4 regions of the Paenibacillus sp. FSL P2-0121 genome follow, and region 4 is predicted to be linked to each of the others. Evidence: predicted binding sites of a transcription regulator. Region 4 holds the regulator's gene; each other region holds the start of a gene.
The links. Region 4 encodes Rex, which represses fermentation and respiration genes when NADH is low (regulators of the CRP and FNR family bind a similar motif). Its sites were predicted from a motif close to TTGTGAAATATTTCACAA; they were not measured.

Region 1: the regulator Rex is predicted to act here: its motif matches at 1,312-1,329, upstream of MKY54_RS03740 (flavocytochrome c).
Region 2: the regulator Rex is predicted to act here: its motif matches at 1,474-1,491, upstream of nadA (quinolinate synthase NadA).
Region 3: the regulator Rex is predicted to act here: its motif matches at 1,785-1,802, upstream of MKY54_RS16260 (cytochrome ubiquinol oxidase subunit I).

What each region holds. Positions count from the first base shown of each region.
Region 1 is NZ_CP150245.1:869,101-872,304, reverse strand. Features, by position in the region: gene MKY54_RS03750 (aminoglycoside phosphotransferase family protein) at 1-69, opposite strand, end outside; gene MKY54_RS03745 (hypothetical protein) at 170-1,057, opposite strand; gene MKY54_RS03740 (flavocytochrome c) at 1,541-3,064, shown strand; gene gnpA (1,3-beta-galactosyl-N-acetylhexosamine phosphorylase) at 3,148-3,204, opposite strand, start outside.
Region 2 is NZ_CP150245.1:73,382-76,585, forward strand. Features, by position in the region: gene ftsH (ATP-dependent zinc metalloprotease FtsH) at 1-1,302, shown strand, start outside; gene nadA (quinolinate synthase NadA) at 1,562-2,500, shown strand; gene nadB (L-aspartate oxidase) at 2,540-3,204, shown strand, end outside.
Region 3 is NZ_CP150245.1:3,673,148-3,676,351, forward strand. Features, by position in the region: gene MKY54_RS16255 (hypothetical protein) at 1-1,401, shown strand, start outside; gene MKY54_RS16260 (cytochrome ubiquinol oxidase subunit I) at 1,951-3,204, shown strand, end outside.
Region 4 is NZ_CP150245.1:4,731,550-4,734,753, reverse strand. Features, by position in the region: gene dinG (ATP-dependent DNA helicase DinG) at 1-1,167, shown strand, start outside; gene MKY54_RS20990 (redox-sensing transcriptional repressor Rex) at 1,298-1,951, shown strand; gene MKY54_RS20985 (amidohydrolase) at 1,938-3,204, shown strand, end outside.

The DNA of each region.
Region 1 (3,204 bases), 3.1 Mb from region 4:
CTCAGCTTCAAATCCTTGATCCATTGTATGCGCAGTTAAGCTGTCTTCCTGATTTAATAAGTCGTTCATGATTTCGTTGTGCTCTAGCCAATTTATGATAGATATAGGAGTTTTCAAAAATGGGTTCTTCCTTTCGGAGTCAGCTACAACAGATTAACGCAACTCAAAATTACAAATAACATAAAATAGATTGTTCTATCCAGTACATAAATACAGTATCCGGGCTTTTCTTTTCAAACTTTTTCATTTTTAAATACATGTCCATTCCATCAGAAACATCATGCCATAAATCCGTAAATACAAAATCATATTTTTCCTTAGACATATGTTGTTCTGCATATTCGAAAGCATCTGCTTGGATAAGCCTGATCTTGTGAGCATTACTGAATTGTGGCAGTACATATTTATTAAATAAATCAATGACATCTTGATTTTTTTCAACAACCGTTATGCTTTCAACATTAACTTTTTCAGAAACCATATAAGCATAATAGCCAAGTCCAAGCCCAAATGTAAGAACATTCCCAAACGCTTTATCAACAGCTTCTTTCATTGTTTCTATTTCATTTGGCGTAATCGTCATCCAGATTCTATCATTCTCCAATACGGCCGGGAACATGAATTCAGTTTGAAAAAAGCCAACCTGAGGAATTTGTCTTCCCACTTCTGTCCGGATGATATCATTGCAAACAAAACCTTCAAAAGGTTTATATTTTTCATATTTTAATTCACTATTATTAATCTTTATAGTAGGTATCTTGATATTTTTATAATATGGATTGTCATAATATTCATTTGCATCAAGCTTATGAAGCATATTGCTAAAATATTGGTTGAACAATTCCTTATCATCAACATTATCAACCGTATCCATCCCAAAAGCAGCAGCCAGCATTAAGCCAAAAGCGTATTCATAAGATACACCACAGTTTACGATTTCTTCAATTTCTTCTTTGTTAATAAAGTCGGGGGTATTATTCAAATAGCGGCTTAGTAAAGCAAATACTTTATAGTTATCTTCTTTTACTGTTTCTTTTATTACATTATTAAATTCCATATTCTCACCTATTAATTAGAATTTGTTTCTATGTCTCATGTTAGTCTTTCCGGATTGACTAGTAGGCAATACTCTCATTTTACCATTTAAAAATCCAGAAGAACAAAAACCGCTTTACTAATCCGTGACAGTTACCACTTCTACAGTGAGAAAATCTCACGCCAAATCTTCTAGTTATATGGTTTATGGTCCATTTTCCGCCTAATCTGCTCAATATTTCGTTACCCTATGTTAGAATAGACGACTTGTATAATTTGTGAAAACTTTCACTAATAGTCATGATTGATGGTATACTTAATAAGAAGATGAACTAAAGAGAATAACGATGGAAACTGTGGACGTAACCGTAGAAGATTTGAAGTTAGGAGTATAACAGCGACGCGCGCGCTTCTCCACTTCCAACTCCCTCTGATACTTCCTTTCTTTTTTGTCGGGTTCTTTTGGTACATCTTAATAGAGAAATATAAAAGTGGAGGGTTAACAATGAAAAAGAAAGCAGCTGGTGCTCTGAGTCTCGTCCTCTCTGTCATGCTCGTTACCGCAGGTTGCGGTAATGGAAACGACAAGGTGAACGAGAGCAAGAGTAATAACAACGAGAAAAAAGAAGTTGAAGCCGTCTCCGGGGCATCTGAAGCAAGCTACACACCATTCGATCAATTAAAAGATAAATATGATATCATCATTGTCGGTGCGGGTGGTGCGGGAATGTCCGCGGCGCTTGAGGCCAAAGAGAAAGGCATGAACCCTGTTATTTTGGAAAAAATGCCGGTTGCCGGCGGGAACACAACCAAATCCTCTTCGGGAATGAACGCTTCTGAAACGAAATTCCAAAAAGAACAAAACATTGAAGACAGCAATGATTTATTTTATGAAGAGTCATTAAAAGGTGGCCATGACACTAACGACAAAGAAATGCTTCGTTTCTTCGTTGATAATTCCGCGAGTGCGATCGATTGGCTGGATTCCATCGGAATCCGCTTGAACAATATCACCATTACAGGCGGCATGAACGAAAAACGTACACACCGTCCTGAAGATGGCTCTGCTGTGGGACAATACCTTGTCAAAGGTTTAGTGAAAAACGTACAAGAGAAAGAAATCCCTCTTTTCGTGAATGCTGATGTCAAAGAAATCACTGAAAAAGATGGCAAAGTAAATGGCGTCAAGGTCCTCTTTAACCAAACAGAGGAAAAAACAATTACGGCAGATGCTGTCGTTGTAACCACTGGCGGATTCGGTGCCAATATGGATTTGATCTCCGAAGTAAGACCTGACTTGGAGGGCTACGTTACTACTAACCAAATCGGCAGTACCGGAGACGGCATCAAGATGATTGAGAAACTCGGCGGCACAACCGTCGATATGGATCAAATCCAAGTTCACCCGACTGTGCAGCAAGAAAAATCCTACCTCATCGGCGAAGCTGTTCGTGGGGAAGGCGCTATCCTTGTTTCCAGTGAAGGCACACGCTTCACCAACGAATTGGATACCCGTGATAAAGTAACGGCTTCCATCAATACACTGCCTGAAAAAGCGGCTACGCTGGTCTTTGATTCCGGTGTTAAATCCCGTGTGAAGGCTATTGAACAATATGACAAAATGGGCTTCGTGATTCAGGCGGATTCCATCGAAGCTTTGGCCAAAGAAATCGGTGTTCCAGAGGATAAGCTGGCAACAACGCTTGATACTTGGAACAGCGCCGTTAAGAATAAAAAGGATGCCGAATTTGGCAGAACTACAGGAATGGACAATGACCTGTCCACTGGTCCTTTCTACGCTATTAAAATTGCTCCTGGGATTCACTACACCATGGGTGGGGTGAAGATCAATACGAACACAGAAGTTCTGAATAAAGATGGTGAAGCTATTCCTGGTCTGTTTGCAGCAGGTGAAGTTACAGGCGGCTTACACGGACAAAACCGGATTGGCGGCAACTCTGTTGCAGAAATCATTATTTTCGGCCGTCAAGCTGGGATCAAATCTGCTGAATTCATAAAAGCAAAATAAGTAGATAATAGATACTATAAGCCTCACAGCAAAAAGCTCAAGCATCGGCAAGTTAGCCGCTGGCTTGAGCTTTTTTAATGTAATTAATCGCCAATAGTTCGGATAATAGTATCAAACGGATCTAATTCCAGGGTTTGTTG
Region 2 (3,204 bases), 2.3 Mb from region 4:
TTCGAGAATGCTAAGAAGAATGCTCCATGTATTATCTTCATTGATGAAATTGATGCTGTGGGTCGTCAGCGTGGCGCCGGTCTTGGTGGCGGACATGACGAGCGTGAACAGACGCTTAACCAATTGCTGGTTGAGATGGATGGATTCGGTGGTAACGAAGGCATTATTATTGTAGCGGCGACTAACCGCGCTGATATACTTGATCCGGCATTGCTTCGTCCAGGACGTTTTGACCGTCAAATTACGGTTGACCGTCCTGATGTGAAAGGCCGTGAAGCTGTACTTAAGGTTCACGCTCGTAACAAACCGCTTACGAAAGATGTAAGACTGGATGTTGTTGCTAAACGCACAACCGGATTCACAGGTGCTGATCTGGAGAATCTGCTGAATGAGGCAGCTTTGCTAGCTGCACGTCGTAACCGTAAAGATATTTCCATGATTGAAGTGGATGAAGCTATTGACCGTGTTATCGTAGGTACTGAGAAACGCAGCCGTGTGATCAGTGACCGCGAGAAACGTATTGTAGCTTATCATGAAGCAGGCCATACTATTGCAGGTTACTTCCTTGAGCACGCCGATATGGTGCATAAAGTTACTATTATCCCACGCGGACGTGCAGGCGGATATGTTATTATGCTTCCGAAGGAAGATCGGATGATCGTTACCAAGCAGGAGCTTTTGGATAAGGTTACTGGATTACTTGGTGGACGTGTTGCTGAAGAATTGTTTATTGGTGAGATCGGTACGGGTGCATACAGTGACTTCCAACAGGCTACGCGCATCGTGCGTGCCATGATTATGGAGTACGGTATGAGCGATAAGCTTGGACCTATGCAGTTCGGATCTTCTCAAGGTCAAGTATTCTTGGGTCGTGATATTGGGCATGAACAGAATTACAGTGACTCCATTGCTTATGAGATTGATCAGGAAATGCAGAACTTTATTACTTCGAGTTACGAACGTTGTAAAGATCTGTTGATCAAACACTCCAAAGAAATGCACTTGATTGCCAATACATTACTTGAGAAAGAAACACTTGAGCTTGATCAGATCACACAACTGATTGAACAAGGATTCCTTTCCGAGGATGGTAAACCAGAGGGTGGCGAAGGTGTTGCCCATGAAGTTGGCGAGCCTGTCATCGACAATATCGGTGATGTGCGAGTTCGCATTCAAGGCAAGCCTGAGGATGAACAGTCCACACTTCCTGACCTGTCGAAGGATATCCCGAATAACCCTGATTCTGAGGGTAATGACGGTTCTGACGATGACAATAAAGGTGGGGGCACTAGCCTTACCTAATTGGGTCCACCATTCATATGATGTAAATTTATCCGGAGAACGTAACTGTTCTCCGGATTTTTTATTTTAATTTTTAAGGGATTCTATGCCTTAAAGCCTGTCCAGTTACATTGACAGGGGCTGGAACGTTGTGTACATTAGTGATTAATATTACTTACTATTTATATCAGCATGTTCATTTTTTCACCATGATGGCGCATGCCATTTGATAACATCATGTCGGCGAAAAGCCGCGAGGATTTAAGGGGGAGAACAATCGGTGGAAGCTCTGGCGCTTGAGCGCAAGCAGGAACAGAATCGAGAACTTCGTATACGTCTTGAACAGCTTAAAAAGGAACGAAACGCAATCATTTTAGCTCATTATTATCAACGTGATGAAATTCAGGAGGTTGCCGATTTCCGGGGCGACTCTTTTTTACTCGCTCAGAAGGCTGCAGAGACAGATGCAGAAGTTATTGTATTCTGCGGTGTTCATTTCATGGGGGAAAGTGCAAAAATTCTAGCCCCGAACAAAACCGTCCTTATTCCTGATGAACGTGCAGGCTGTCCAATGGCAGATATGGTCAATGTAGACGGTTTGCGTAAGCTAAAAGCTCAACATCCAAATGCTAAAGTAGTCACTTATATCAACTCGTCCGCCGAGATTAAAGCAGAAACCGATATTTGTTGTACCTCTGCTAATGCTGTGAAAGTAATCGAATCCCTTGACGCCGAAGAGATTATTTGGGTCCCAGATAAGAATCTTGGTCAATATGTACAAGATCAGACGGGCAAGAAGCTGATTATTTGGGAAGGCTATTGCAACACTCACGACATGTTGACCGTCAAAGATGTAGTAGAAATGAGAGCAAAATATCCAGATGCGGAATTTGTAGTTCATCCAGAGTGTCGTCCTGAAGTAGTCGCCATGGGTGACTATGTAGGCAGCACTACATCAATTCTGGAGTATTGCCGGAAATCGGATCGTAAGCAATTTATCGTTGGAACGGAAGATGGTACCGGATATCAGCTTCGTAAGGATAGTCCAGATAAAGAATTCCATTTTGCTACCAAATTTCTTGTTTGTCCTAATATGAAAGTTAATAATCTAAAAAAACTGGTGAAATGCCTGGAGACGATGAAGCCACAAATCTATGTACCGCCTGCTGTCGCCGACAAAGCCAGAACATCCCTAGAGCGCATGCTACAAGTCCGGTAGCATGCGCTACTCTTTCGTTGAAACAGGTGAAAAGCGGTCATGATTCCACAATATTTGGTTGATTTTGATCTTCGGGATATTCCTACGGTAAAGACAGATTGTATTGTTATTGGTTCAGGGATTGCCGGGTTATTCACAGCTATTAAAGCCAGTGAAGATCGGCGTGTCATAATGATCACAAAGAAATCAGTAATGGAAAGTAATACTCGCTATGCACAGGGGGGGATCGCAGCTGTTATAGCTGAGGATGATTCCCCTGCTTACCACCGGCAGGATACCTTAATGGCCGGAGCAGGTCTTTGCTCCTCAACAGCTGTCGATGCACTTGTTAATGAAGGGCCGGAAGGCGTTCATGAGTTAATTCGCTTAGGAACTCTGTTTGATAAGGAAGATGGGGTACTGGCTTTGACTCAGGAAGGTGCGCACAGCCACCGCCGTATTTTACATGCTAATGGGGATGCTACAGGTTATGAGATTGTTCGTGCATTGGCGGAACAGGTAGCCGAACATGAGAATATTGAGGTCTGGGATGATCATTATGTTATCGATCTCATCACTGAAGGTGGAGAATGTGTAGGCGCATTATTGCAACGGCCCGGTGGTGGAAGGTTGTTCCTGCAAGGGGATGCGACCATTCTGTGCTCTGGTGGAGCAGGACAATTATATCGATACACTACCAACCCAGAAGTAGCTACAGGAGATGG
Region 3 (3,204 bases), 1.1 Mb from region 4:
GATGAACGCAATTTGGATTCTGCAGCAGTGATGCTCAAAGATATTGAAGTAATGAATTCTTTTGGAAGCCGTACAACCGGCTCTGAGGGTCACAATCAGTTTATTGCTTGGCTGGAGCAACAGGTAACGGATATGGGGCTGCAAGTATTTCGTGATCGCTATACTTTTGACCGATGGGAAGAAAAGAACAGTGCTTTAATGATTGATCAGCAGGCAATTCATGTCTCTTCAGCTTTTCCCTATTCCGGGGAAACTGACGAAAAAGGTGTAACTGGGGAGCTGGTGTATACGAAGCGTGGTGAATATGGCCAGGCCAGCGGAAAAATTGCTGTCATTGAAATTGAGAATTTCAGAAATTTTCCAAGTGGGATCGTTATGAATATGCGGGCTTCATCTCCAATGGACAACCAAATTGCCCCAAATGAAGGCGATCTGGTCCTCACTACAGCATTAAAAGAAGCTAAATTGGAGCAAGCGAAGGAAATGGGCGTAAAAGCTGTTGTTTTAGTCTGGAAAGGGGTATCTGACGATAAGGTTGAAGAGCAATATGTGCCTTTTACCACCGATTATGCTGGAATCCCTGCGATCTGGGTGAATGAAACGGAAGGGCAAAAGGTTATCAGGGCAGCTCAGGAGCATAAAGAAGGTACGGTTATTTTAGAAGCGGTAATACAAAAAGATGCCCCAACAGAATCCTTTTATGTGAAAATTGACGGTAAGAATAAAGACGAAGCAATTATCGTAAATACTCATACGGATGGGATAAATGTGGTGGAGGAGAATGGCGCTGTGGGCATGCTGTCTATGATTCGTTACTTACAGCAGGAGCAGCCGGAACGTACGATGATATTTGCTTTTGTGACAGGGCATTTTAGATTGCCGGAGTTCAAAGGGTCCTCTCAGGCGACTTCTACCTGGATGGAGGGGCATCGAGAGCTGTGGGATGGCAAGAATGGCCATTTAAAAGCTGTAGCTGGAATTACGGTTGAGCATTTAGGCAGCATGGAGTGGAAGGACGATGATACGGGTCACTATGGTCCAACTGGACAAATAAGTACAGAATATACCTATGCGGGCAATGAAATGATGGCAGCCATTTGGCTGAAGGCTATTGAAAAGACAGATAGCACACGTACTGTATTATTGCGTGGACATAACAAGTTTGAGTTTGGAGAGAGTCAGCCCTTATTTGAAGCAGGGATACCGGTGATTGGTTTCATTCCAATGCCCGACTATCTGCTCGTGGAAAGTGACAACAGAGAGATGGACAAATTTGATGCAAAGCTAATGCATACGCAAATTGTATCGTTGCTGAAAGCGGTCAAGCTAGTGGACGGAACGGAGACGACTAAGCTTGGGAAGTCAGATGGGTATTCTTTTTTCTACGGTCGTACTAAATGATATTGGCAGATCAAGATTTGTCATGACGAAGATGACATTAGCTTTAATTCAAAAAACACTGATGATTTGAGTCAGTGTTTTTTGTTGCAAAAGGGGGATATATTATGGCTCAAAATGAGAAAATATCGTTTTTTTGCCAGCATCGAAGTAGGAGGGAACTTGTGACATCACATATGCACTAATCAATCAATAGCTCCTTCGGGTACTTTTTGTGTTATTCACTGAGTTGTCAGAAAGATTTGACCCTTTCTTGAACGTTTAGGGATTAAGAGATATCTGTGATTGAATTACTTGCAATTTAAGATAAGATGATTTTAATTATTGGGTCACATTATAATTTTGACTGCTCAGTATCAGATAAATCGGGCTCGCCAACTCTTGCTTTGTGAATTTTTTCTCTTTTTACATAGCAAAGAACGATGAACGTCATACTAAAACGAACAGGCAACGATGTCGCTGAACCTTGCTAAACCTGATATTGAATGCAGCCAACAGTTAGCAGGCCTAATCATAGAAAAATGAACAGTGTTTTGAAGGGAGCAGTAAAGAATGGCAATTGATACGGTGCTATGGAGCAGGCTGGTGACAGGCTTGACTCTCGGGTTCCACGTTATTTTTGCGACGATTGGCGTCGGTATACCGCTAATGATCGCTATAGCAGAGTTTATCGGGATTCGGAAGAAGGACCCCCATTATACACTTATGGCAAAGCGGTGGTCTCGAGGATTTGTCATTTCTGTGGCGGTTGGTGTCGTGACCGGTACAGCGATTTCACTACAGCTGGCCCTGGTATGGCCGAATTTTATGAAACTGGCTGGGAATGTCATTGCACTTCCGTTATTCATGGAGGTGTTCGCGTTCTTCTTTGAAGCTATCTTCTTGGGCATTTATTTGTATACGTGGGGTCGGTTCAAAAATCCGTATATCCATTGGCTGCTGACGATACCGATTGTCGCCGGGGCAGGCATGTCTGCCGTTTTTATTACGACGGTGAACGGATTCATGAACCAGCCTGAAGGCTTTGTCATGGAAGCAGGCCAATTCACAGCGATTAACCCGGTGCAAGCGATGCTGAATACGGCGACGTTCTCCAAAGTGTTCCATGTATTAAGCTCGGCCTATTTGACTGGAGCTGCCTTGTTAGCCGGGATTGCAGCCTTCGCGATGCTGAGAAAAGGTGTGTCCGCATACCACAAAAAATCTTTAAATCTAATGATGGCGGTCGTTTTACTATTCGGTTTGCTGAACACGTTAGCCGGTGATGTGTCTGCCAAGTTTTTGGCCGAGCATCAGCCAGAGAAGCTTGCAGCGGCAGAGTGGCATTTTGAGACGAGCAGCAGTGTGGATTTGGTACTATTGGGATGGCTGAATGCAGAGCATGAAGTTCTAGGGGCTCTTCATCTGCCGAAGCTGCTCAGCTTCCTGGCCTTTGGAGACTTTAATGCAGAGGTGACGGGGCTCGAGGAATTCCCCAAGGAAGAATGGCCACCGCTTCTCGTTCATTATCTGTTTGATTTAATGGTCGGAATTGGATTTACTCTGCTCGCGATTTCGTTTCTATATTTTCTGTTTGTGTTCTGGAAAAAGCGTAATGAGCTTAACAAGTGGATGCTTCGCATCATCGCACTGAGCGCCCCTCTCGCTTTTCTGGCTGTTGAGCTGGGATGGTTTTATGCAGAGATTGGCCGACAGCCGTGGATTATCCGTGGATATATGCGTGTTGAGGAGGCTGCCACGTCTTCACCGAATGTAAGAATTATATTCTTCGCCTTATTGCTCTTGTACATCGTACTCGGCAGTATG
Region 4 (3,204 bases):
GGACAACTGGTTATGCGGTTGCTTCCCGCCCGTAAGCCGAAGGATTGGGATGAATTGGTTGCGCTAGAGAACACTATGAATCTGACGTTAAGCGACATCATCCGTAAGGGTGATAAAATGCTTAACGAGATGCGTGACCAGGAAAGCCAATCCTCAGCAGACAGCCTTGTTACTGATATTAGCGGTTTATTTAAAGATTTGGCTTCCATACGTGAGCAAGTAAGATTCTTTATGGGGCTGAATGACGATAATGTAGTATATTGGCTGGAGGCAAATGGAAATTACCGTAGCAAATCCCTACAGCTGTATGCCGTCCCTGTGGATGTTAGCAGCCAGCTTAAAGAGTTGTTCTTCGATAAGAAAAAAAGCATCGTGCTTACCTCGGCGACGCTATCTGTAGATAAATCTTTTCAATTTATGATTGATAATCTCGGACTTAACGAAGCTGCAGAAGAGGGACGTCTAATGACCTCACTCCTTCCATCTCCCTTTAAATATCGCGAGCAGGCACTGCTAGTTATACCGCGTGATTTTCCTAGTGTGAAGGGGAGTGTGGGCGATGCTCGATTTGTCGATACACTCGTACAGTCATTATCGGAAGCTGCTAAAACAACACGTGGGCGGATGCTGGTTCTGTTTACTTCTTATAAAATGCTGCGTCAGGTATATGATCCGCTTAAAGAGGCTTTGGCCTCACAAGAGATTACGGTGCTTGGTCAAGGCGTGGAAGGTGGCAGCCGGAGCAAGTTGATCCGCCGCTTTCAGGACAGTGCAGCATCCGTATTGCTGGGGACGAGCAGCTTCTGGGAAGGTGTAGATATTCCAGGTGAAGCACTGACTTGCCTGGCCATCGTGAGACTTCCGTTTCAACCACCGAATCACCCGTTGGCGGAAGCGAAGTCGGAGTTATTGCAGGCCCAGAAGAAGAATCCGTTCATGAAATTATCTGTTCCTCAAGCGGTTATTCGTTTTAAGCAGGGATTCGGAAGATTGGTTCGCACGGCGCAGGATCGTGGAATAGTTATTGTTTATGATACAAGGGTTATTGAATCTCATTACGGGAAGTATTTCCTTTATTCATTGCCTGGTCCCAAAATGGAGCATATGCTTACTGATCAAATGGTCCCTCGCATAGCGGAATGGCTAGAGGATGGCGGCGCTTCTTAAAACGCTCGTCTTCAGTTTAGCTCCTCCTTATCCTTAAGGGCGGTGTGTTACAGTACCGTCCTTAATAAGGAGAGGTAGACGTTTGAATATGGATTTTCACAAGAACATTACTATTTTTAGGAGGAAAAATATGAAATCGGATAAAATATCAGAAGCCGTTGTTCGCAGACTACCTGTGTACTTGCGTTTTTTGAATGATCTCCAGAATCGCGAAATATTAACAGTTTCCTCTCAGGAACTTGGGCAAAAGCTTGATCTTAATCCCGCACAGATTCGTAAGGATTTAGCATATTTTGGTGACTTCGGCAGAAAAGGTATCGGCTATGATGTAACGTATCTTATTGAGAAAATCCGTCATATCCTGAAGCTGGATCAACAGCTTAATGTAGCTTTAGTTGGAGCAGGTAATCTCGGACATGCCTTGTCTAATTACAATGCATATCTCAAAGATACTATGAAAATCACGGCTATATTTGATTCGTACGCTCCTAAGGTTGGACGTAAGATCAACTCCCTTACTGTGCAACCGATGGATGAACTAGGCAGCACAATTCGTGAGCAAGGTATTCGCATTGCCATTATTACCGTACCTGATTCAGAAGCTCAAAATGTAGCAGATATCCTCATTTCTTCTGGGATTGAAGCGATTTTGAACTTTGCCCCTGTGATTCTGAAGACACCACCGAATATCCGGGTGCATGCAGCTGATTTTACAACTGATCTGCAAAGTCTTGCTTATTACTTGCGGGATGGAAAGGAAGAAAGTGAACATGAACAACAATAAAACGATAATTAAGGGCGGGTATTTTCTGACTCCGGGAACGGATGAGCCGGTTCTGAGTGGATATATGACTATTGAAGATGATTTAATCACTTACATAGGAAAAGAAGAGCCTCAGATGGAAGCTGGAGTGCAAGTGGTTGATGGCAGCCGTCTGCTGTTCATGCCTGGACTTGTAAACACACATGGTCATGCGGCGATGTCTTTGCTGCGTGGATATGGAGATGATTTAGCGCTACAAGTGTGGCTTCAGGAGAAGATGTGGCCAATGGAGGAAAAGTTCACCGGTGATGATGTATACTGGGGAACCTCCTTATCTGTATTGGAAATGCTGAAGGGTGGAACTACGACCTTCCTCGATATGTATGATCATATGGACCGAGTAGCCGAGGTAGCTGAGTTATCAGGTATCCGTTCCGTATTGATGCGTGGTGTGATCGGGTTATGTCCAGAGGATATACAGAATCACAAGCTTGCGGAAGCGATTTCTTTTGCCCGTAACTGGCATGGAAAGGCTGACGGTAGAATTACTACTATGATCTCGCCACACGCCCCTTATACTTGCCCTCCTGACTTCCTGGTTAAGTTCGTGCAGGCAGCGCATGATCTGGATTTACCGATGCATACGCATATGTCCGAAACGAAACGTGAAGTGGAACAAAATGTGGCGGATTACGGGTTGCGTCCTGTAGCTCACTTAGAGAAGCTTGGAATGTTCACACGTCCCTCGATAGTTGCACATGGTGTTCATTTAAATGATGAAGAGATTGAGATCTTGGCTCGCCATAATGTGGGTGTATCTCATAATCCGGGCAGTAATTTGAAGCTGGCTAGCGGAGTGGCTCGGGTTACTGATCTTCTAAAAGCTGGTGTGAAGGTGTCTCTTGGCACGGATGGCGCGGCAAGCAACAATAACTTGGATATGTTTGAAGAGATGCGGCTTGCAGCTCTCATTCATAAGGGTGTCAGCGGTGATCCAACGGCTGTTCCAGCTCCAGAGGCTCTGCGTATGGCTACAGAATATGGCGCGCAGTCCATCTTTTTAAATAATGTAGGCAGACTTGCTGTAGGGATGAAAGCAGATTTCATTGCTATTGATATCGATCAGCCGCATTTGCTGCCACACACAGATCTGTTGTCTCATGCAGTTTACTCTGCTAGCGCTAAGGATGTTGAGCATGTGTGGGTGAATGGTAAACAGGTCATCAAGCATGGACAATGCTTAACCCTGGATGAGGAAGCTATCCGGCGTAAAG